One region of the Variovorax sp. GW822-FHT04E09 genome, then DNA from elsewhere that is predicted to be linked to it. Evidence: riboswitches for the same ligand, from Rfam matches in the RefSeq annotation. Region 1 holds a riboswitch; the other holds the start of a gene.
The links. A riboswitch is a leader RNA that binds a small molecule or an ion and turns the genes downstream of it on or off. The one in region 1 is predicted to bind S-adenosylhomocysteine.
Positions count from the first base shown of each region.

Region 2: linked by a shared signal. The riboswitch ahead of metH (methionine synthase) and the one ahead of ahcY (adenosylhomocysteinase) in region 1 are both predicted to bind S-adenosylhomocysteine.

Region 1 is NZ_JBXAMR010000007.1:268,065-272,271, reverse strand. Features, by position in the region: gene AC1RL8_RS25880 (hypothetical protein) at 1-325, opposite strand, end outside; gene AC1RL8_RS25875 (alpha/beta fold hydrolase) at 371-1,300, opposite strand; gene phaP (TIGR01841 family phasin) at 1,323-1,820, opposite strand; S-adenosyl-L-homocysteine riboswitch at 2,072-2,140, shown strand; gene ahcY (adenosylhomocysteinase) at 2,206-3,645, shown strand; gene AC1RL8_RS25860 (TlyA family RNA methyltransferase) at 3,651-4,207, shown strand, end outside.
Region 2 is NZ_JBXAMR010000008.1:283,480-287,686, reverse strand. Features, by position in the region: gene AC1RL8_RS27470 (lipase secretion chaperone) at 1-339, opposite strand, end outside; gene AC1RL8_RS27465 (esterase/lipase family protein) at 351-1,406, opposite strand; S-adenosyl-L-homocysteine riboswitch at 1,539-1,614, shown strand; gene metH (methionine synthase) at 1,637-4,207, shown strand, end outside.

The sequences.
Region 1 (4,207 bases):
CTGCATCGGCGGTCCGCGCGGCAGGCCCGGCCCCGCCTTCCAGCGCGCGGCGGATGCCCGCCAGGTGGTCGTCGATGCGGTGCAGCTGCTCGCCCAGCGCCTGCAGGTCGGCGCGCGTGGGCAGGTTCAGCAGCGTGAGGTAGCGCGCCATCAGGTCGCCCACCGCCTTCTGCGCGGTGAGCGAGGCGTTCATGCCGCCGTGCATGCCCTGGCGGAACGGGTCCGAGGCCATGGCTTCGTTGGCGAATTCGTTGGTGCTTTTTTCCCACTGGGCCGTGAGCTCGCGCCACAGGGCCATGGGATCGAGGGACGGAAATTGGCTCATGAAAAACACCTCCGTCTGGGGTCGTTGTCGTGTCTCTTTTTTTCTTCAGTGATCGTCGCGCCGCGCCGCCCGTGCGGTGTGCGCGGCGATGGCTTCGATGATCTGCGGCCACATCGCGATCGGCAGCGCATGGCCCATGCGCGGAATGCGCAGCAGCGTCGCGCCGGGAATGGCCTCGGCCACGTCGATGCCGCAGGCCACGGGCACCAGCGGGTCGACGTCGCCGTGGATCACCAGCGTGGGCACCTGCACCGCGCGCAGCGCCGGCTTGCGGTTGCCCGACGCGAACACGGCTGCCAGCTGGCGCGCCACGCCGCCTGGGTTGAGGCCGCGCAGAAATGCGAGCTGCGCACGTTCGGCGTCGCGCGCCTCGTCGAGCGGAAAGGCGTCGGGCCCGCGCAGCACGCGCCACAGCTTGGCGTGGTGCGGCAGGTAGGCCTCGAAGCTGGTCGGCGCGGGCGCGAACAGCACCGCCAGCGCCTCGGGCGTGGGCGGCGGCAGGGCCGGGTCGCCGGTGCTCGACATGATGCTGGTGAGCGAGCGCATCCGCCCCGGGTGGTGGATGGCCATCTCCTGCCCGATGGCGCCGCCCATCGACGCGCCCACGACGTGGGCGCGTGCGATGCCCAGCGCGTCGAGCAGGCCGGCGCAGTCGTCGGCCATGTCGCGCAGCGTGTAGGGCACCTGCAGCGGGCGCCCGGCCATGGCCTGCAGCATCAGCGCCTGGATGTCGGGCACGCCGGCGTGCGGCAGGTGGGTGGAGTGGCCGATGTCGCGGTTGTCGAAGCGGATCACATGGTGGCCGCCGGCCTGCGCCAGGCCGGCGCAGAACGCGTCGTCCCACGCGACCATCTGGGCGCCGAGGCCCATGACCAGCAACAGCGGCGGCGCCTCGGGGTCGCCGAAGCTGTCCCAGGCCAGTTCGATGCCGTTGGCGCGGGTGCGCCGTTCGGTGCGGGGCGCGACGGCGGTCATGCGGGCCTTTCTTTTCTTCTTGTTACTTGCGCTGCAGCAGCTTCGTGACCTCGTCCACGTTGGCCTGGATGCGCTGGCGCACCACGTCGAAGGCGTCGGCCTGCGACTTGGCGGCCAGGGTGGCCAGTTCCTTGATGTCGTCGACGGCGCGCTGGAACGATTGGCGGCCCAGCTCGTCGAGCTTGGCGAGGTTTTCCTTCGGGTCCTTGCCCGGCATCGCCTTGGCGGCGGTCTGCCATTCGGCGATGGCCGTCTTGATCATTTCGGTCTGTCGCTGCACCACGGTCTGCAGGCCCTGGTAGGACTTCTCGTTGGCCTGCATCAGTGCCTGCAGGTCCTTGCGGCCGCTGTCGAGCAGCTTGCCGGCGCCGCCGGTGAGGTTCAGGTTCTGCAGGCGCTCGGCCATGCCCTTGAGGTTCTTCATCGGATCGAGCATGTCCGCGGCGGACGGCGCCGCCTGCTTCGCGCCGGCGCTGCTGGCGGTGGTTTTTTTCGCGGCGGCTTTCTTGGCAGTGGCCATGGTGCGGAATCTCCTGTGTCGGGTGATGAAAACAATCGAACGGGTGGATGCAGGCAGCGGCCGGGCGGCCGGGGCCCGCCGCCACGATACGCCGGGCCGGCGCGGCTCAGGGCGCTCCAAGCGCGGATTTGCCTGCGGAGTTTCCCGGGGTGGCCCGCGCCGCCCGGCCCGGCCTCGCGGGCGTCCGCGCTTTCCGTGATGTGGGATGCCCCGGCCGATTGGCGGGCCGGGCGGCCGCGACTACAATCCGGCGCTCCGAGGAGCGTTGCAGCGCCGTCAGGCGTGAGGCTCGGACCACATCGCAACCACGCTCACCCGCTGTTCTCGCGGTGAGTCTTTCTTCCCCGTACGCAGTGGCATCTTTCAAACCAGTTTTGGAGTTCACATGAGCGCTGTACTCAAGCCCACCCCCGTCTCGACCGCCGACCAGGCGATTGCCGACCTGTCCCTTGCCGCCTGGGGCCGCAAGGAAATCAAGATCGCCGAAACCGAGATGCCCGGCCTGATGGCCATCCGTGAAGAGTTCTCGAAGGGCCAGGCCCTGAAGGGCGCGCGCATCACGGGCTCGCTGCACATGACCATCCAGACGGCCGTGCTGATCGAGACGCTGCAAGCCCTGGGCGCCGAAGTGCGCTGGGCCTCGTGCAACATCTTCTCGACGCAGGACCACGCCGCCGCCGCCATCGCCGCCGCCGGCACGCCGGTGTTCGCCATCAAGGGCGAGTCGCTGAAGGACTACTGGGACTACACCCACGCCATCTTCGACTTCGGCCCCAAGGGCTCGAAGGGCGAAGGCCCGAACATGATCCTGGACGACGGCGGCGACGCCACGCTGCTCATGCACCTGGGCCAGCGCGCTGAAAAAGACCTGGGCGTGCTCGCCAACCCGACCAGCGAAGAAGAACGCATTCTTTACGCCGCCATCAAGGCCAAGCTGGCTGTGGACGACACCTGGTACACCCGCAAGTCGGCCGAGATCATCGGCGTGACCGAAGAGACGACCACCGGCGTGCACCGCCTGAACGAGATGAGCGCCAAGGGCACGCTGCTGTTCCGCGCCATCAACGTGAACGACTCGGTCACCAAGAGCAAGTTCGACAACCTGTACGGCTGCCGCGAATCGCTGGTGGACGGCATCAAGCGCGCGACCGACGTGATGATCGCCGGCAAGGTGGCCTGCGTGGCCGGCTACGGCGACGTGGGCAAGGGCTCGGCCCAGGCCCTGCGTGCACTGTCGGCGCAGGTGTGGGTCACCGAAATCGACCCGATCAACGCCCTGCAAGCCGCGATGGAAGGCTACAAGGTCGTGACCATGGAGTACGCCGCCGACAAGGCCGACATCTTCGTGACCACCACCGGCAACCGCGACGTGATCCGCCACGAGCACATGGCCGCCATGAAGGACCAGGCCATCGTCTGCAACATCGGCCACTTCGACAACGAGATCGACGTCGCGTCGATCGAGAAGTACGAGTGGGAAGAGATCAAGCCGCAGGTCGACCACATCACCTTCCCGGACGGCAAGAAGATCATCCTGCTGGCCAAGGGCCGCCTGGTGAACCTGGGCTGCGGCACGGGCCACCCGAGCTTCGTGATGTCGTCGTCGTTCGCCAACCAGACCATCGCCCAGATCGAGCTGTTCACCAAGCCCGACGCCTACCAGGCCGGCAAGGTCTACGTGCTGCCCAAGCACCTGGACGAAAAGGTCGCGCGCCTGCACCTGAAGAAGGTCGGCGCCATGCTCACCGAGCTGACCGACTCCCAGGCCGCCTACATCGGCGTGGACAAGAACGGCCCTTACAAGCCGGACACCTACCGCTATTGATCCGCGTGCGCGCCGATCAACTGTTGGTGGAGCGCGGCCTGGCCGCGTCGCGTTCGCAAGCCGTGCGGCTCATCGCCGGCGGCATGCGCTGGCGTGACGCGGGCACGGGCGACGCGTGGCGCAACGTCGCCAAGAACAAGGACGAAGTGCCCGAGTCGGCCGAGCTCGAACTCGCCGACGCCGCCGAGGCACGCTACGTGTCGCGTGGCGGCCTCAAGCTCGAAGGCGCGCTGAAGACCAGCGGCGTGGACCCGACGGGCAAGCTCTGCCTGGACGTCGGCCAGTCGACCGGTGGCTTCACCGACTGCCTGCTGCAGCATGGCGCCGCCAAGGTGGTGGGCGTCGACGTGGGCCACGGGCAGCTGCATGCGCGCATGCGCGAGGACGAACGCGTGGTCGCCATCGAAGGCGTCAATGCGCGGGCGTTGTCGCCGGCCGACCTGCAGGTGGACGAGGGCGAGGACGACGAGGTGGGTGAGGCGCTCGAAGTCGTCGAAGCCCCGCCTGAGCCGCGCTTCGATCTCATCGTCGGCGACCTGTCCTTCATCTCGCTCACGCTGGT
Region 2 (4,207 bases), on a different contig from region 1:
GACGTAGCGCTCCAGCAGGCCCAGCGCGCGCACGCGCCAGTCCTCGCGCAGGCGCTGGGCGAGCAGGGCGGGCGCGCGGGCCATCAGCGTGGCCTTGCTGTCGGCCTGCGCTTCGGCGAGCACCTGGTCGAAGAGGGTGATGAGGTCGCTGGTGAGCAGGGCGTCGGGGGCCGCCGCAGCTTGCGGCACCGGCGGGGGCGCGCCGGGCACCGCGACCGCCGCCGTGGCGCGGGGCGCGGCGGCCTGCGGCGCATCGACCGCCCCGGGGCCGAGCGCCAGCCAGCCGGTCCCCGCGGCCACCAGCGCGACGGCGCCGATGGTCAAGGCCACACCGCGCATGCGCAGCGTCCTCAGAGCCCCGCGCTCTTGAGTCGCGCGGCCTGTTCCCTGAACAGCTCCGGCGGCTTCTTCTCGTAGTACGGGAACTGGCTGCCGTAGGTGTTGCCGAAGGCCTGGTTCACCTCGTCCAGGTGGTTCTGGCGGTAGTCGCCCAGGTGGGTGCCCAGGCGCGTGGTGCAGACCGCGAGCAGGCCGTCGTTGGCCTCGCCGAAGAAGAACAGGCTGCCCAGGGTCGACAGCGCCGTGTCGCTCGGGTCGAACAGGTTGAAGCTGGTCGACACGCCCGACCACGAGTAGTAGCGCACGCCGTTGGCCACGGCCGCACCGCTCTTCACGTCGCACGACGAGCCCGGCGCGGGGCGCCCCTGCGGGAACTTGGCGTCGAAGGCCGCGCCGCCCGCCGTGGTCAGCGAGGCCAGCGCGTTCAGCGGCACCTCGGGCAGCTGGCTCGGGTCCTTGCCCGAGAGAAAACCGATCAGCCCCGTCAGCAGGCCGACGGCCTTCACCACCAGGGTCTGGCCGATGCCGCCCTCGGGCAGCTTGGCCAGCAGGTCGGCCACCTTCGAGCCGCCGTTGGCGCCGCCCACCGACGTGACCGAGGCCACCATGTCGGGCGCCACCGCCGCCACGTAGCGCACCGTGGGCGAGCCCTGCGAATGGCCGATGAGGTTGAACTTGAGCGTGGGGTTCTGCTCCAGCGCGCGGATGGTCTTGAGTTCCTGCAGCAGCTGCTCGCCGCGGATCTCGGAGGTGTTGGTGCCCGACACCTGCGCCACGTACACCTTGGCGCCCGCGGCGGCCAGCCTGCCGGGGATGTCGTAGAAGTAGTCGACGCCCAGCAGGTTGTCGAAGCCCAAGAGGCCGTGGACCAGCACGATCGGGTATTTGGTCTTCGCCGTGTCGGAGGTGACGCGGGCCTCGACGCGCGTGGCGCTGTCGCCGGCGGCGGCACGCGCCGGTGGCGCATGAACCGCGAGGGCCGCGGCGGCCAGGAGGCCGCAGCTCAGGGCCACGGCGCGCATCGGGGTGGCTGCATGCTGCAACCGGACATTCCACTTCCTGGCCATCGGCGAACTCCCTTACGTTTGGTTAAAAACACGAACGTTCGTTCAGAAACGGTGGGCGCATTCTGTTGACACGTGCAGGAATGAAAACTGGGGTTTTCCCAGGGCGCAATCGAATCGACCTAAAATGCGCGACTTCCCAAGGAGCGTTGCAGCGGTTCGCCACAGAGGCGAATCGTCAGGCTTGGGGCGACAACGACGCTCGCCTGTCCGACTCTTCCGCAGGTGAGGCCATGTCCCAGATTCCCGCATCCGTTTCCGCTCCCGTCGCTCCCCCTCCCATGAAGCTGTCCGGCCTCGAGCCGGTCGCCATCGGCGAAGGCTCGCTGTTCGTCAACATCGGCGAGCGCACCAACGTCACCGGCTCCAAGGCCTTCGCGCGCATGATCCTCAACGGCCAGTTCGAGGACGCCCTGGCCGTCGCGCGCCAGCAGGTGGAGAACGGCGCGCAGGTGATCGACATCAACATGGACGAGGCCATGCTCGACAGCAAGGCCGCCATGGTGCGTTTCCTGAACCTCATTGCCAGCGAGCCCGACATCGCGCGCGTGCCGGTGATGGTCGACAGCTCCAAGTGGGAGGTCATCGAGGCCGGCCTGCGCTGCATCCAGGGCAAGGGCATCGTCAACTCGATCTCCATGAAGGAGGGCGTCGACAAGTTCAAGCACGAGGCCAAGCTGGTCAAGCGCTACGGCGCGGCCGCCGTGGTCATGGCCTTCGATGAAAAAGGCCAGGCCGACACCTACGCACGCAAGATCGAGATCTGCGAGCGCGCCTACCGCGTGCTGGTCGACGAGGTGGGCTTTCCGCCCGAAGACATCATCTTCGACCCGAACATCTTCGCCATCGCCACCGGCATCGAGGAGCACGACAACTACGCGGTCGACTTCATCAACGCCGTGCGCTGGATCAAAGAGAACCTGCCCGGCGCCAAGGTGTCGGGCGGCGTGAGCAACGTGAGCTTCAGCTTCCGCGGCAACGACCCGGTGCGCGAGGCCATCCACACCGTGTTCCTGTACCACGCGATCCAGGCGGGCATGGACATGGGCATCGTCAACGCCGGCATGGTCGGCGTGTATGACGACCTGGAATCCACGCTGCGCGAGCGCGTGGAAGACGTGGTGCTGAACCGCCGCCCCGACGCGGGCGAGCGCCTGGTCGAAGTGGCCGAGACCGCCAAGAGCGGCGCCAAGGACGACAGCAAGAAGCTCGAATGGCGCGGCACGCCCGAGCACCCGGTGCACGTCAACCAGCGCCTGTCGCACGCGATGGTGCACGGCATCACCGACTTCATCGTCGAAGACACCGAAGAGGCCTACCAGCAGATCCTCGCCAAGGGCGGGCGTCCGCTGCACGTGATCGAAGGCCCGCTCATGGACGGCATGAACATCGTGGGCGACCTGTTCGGCCAGGGCAAGATGTTCCTGCCGCAGGTGGTGAAGTCGGCGCGCGTGATGAAGTCGGCCGTGGCCCACCTCATCCCGTACATCGAGGAAGAAAAGCGCCAGGACGAGGCCGCGGGCCGCGACGTGCGCACCAAGGGCAAGATCATCATCGCCACCGTGAAGGGCGACGTGCACGACATCGGCAAGAACATCGTCACCGTCGTGCTCCAGTGCAACAACTTCGAAGTGGTGAACATGGGCGTGATGGTCCCGTGCCACGAAATTCTGGCGAAGGCCAAGGTCGAGGGCGCGGACATCGTGGGCCTGTCGGGCCTCATCACGCCCAGCCTGGAAGAGATGCAGTACGTGGCCGGCGAGATGCAGAAGGACGACCACTTCCGCATCAAGAAGATCCCGCTGCTCATCGGCGGCGCCACCACCAGCCGCGTGCACACGGCCGTGAAGATCGCGCCGCACTACGAAGGCCCTGTGGTCTACGTGCCCGATGCCTCGCGCAGCGTGAGCGTGGCGCAGAGCCTGCTCTCGGACCAGGCCACCGCGTACATCGACGAGATCAACGCCGACTACGAGAAGGTGCGCACGCAGCACGCCAACAAGAAGCAGGTGCCGATGTGGCCGCTGGCCAAGGCGCGCGCCAACAAGACGCCCGTCGACTTCGCGAACTTCGTGCCCACCGTGCCCAAGTTCATCGGCCGGCGCGTGTTCAAGAACTTCGACCTCACCGAACTGGCCAAGTACATCGACTGGGGCCCGTTCTTCCAGACCTGGGACCTGGCCGGCCCGTTCCCCGCCATCCTGAAGGACGAGATCGTCGGCACCGAGGCCGTGCGCGTATACGCCGACGGCCAGCGCATGCTCAAGCGCCTCATCGAAGGGCGCTGGCTCAGCGCCAGCGGCGTGGTCGGCTTCTGGCCCGCCAACACCGTGAACGACGACGACATCGAGCTGTACACCGACGAGACGCGCAGCGAGGTTGCGCTCACCTGGTACGGCATGCGCCAGCAGACCGAGAAGCAGATGATCGACGGCGTGATGCGCCCCAGCCGCTGCCTGGCCGACTTCGTCGCCCCCAAGGACAGCGGCGTGAAGGATTACGTCGGCGTGTTCGCCGTCACGGCCGGCCTGGGTGTCGAGAAGAAAGAGAAGTTCTTCATCGACGACCTCGACGACTACTCGGCCATCATGCTCAAGGCCCTGGCCGACCGGCTGGCCGAGGCTTTTGCCGAAGCCATGCACCACCGCGTGCGCACCGACCTGTGGGGCTACGCGCCCCACGAGGGCCTGAGCAACGACGACATGATTGCCGAGAAGTACCGCGGCATCCGCCCCGCGCCCGGCTACCCGGCCTGCCCCGACCACAGCGTGAAGGGCCCGATGTTCGACCTTCTGAACTGCGCG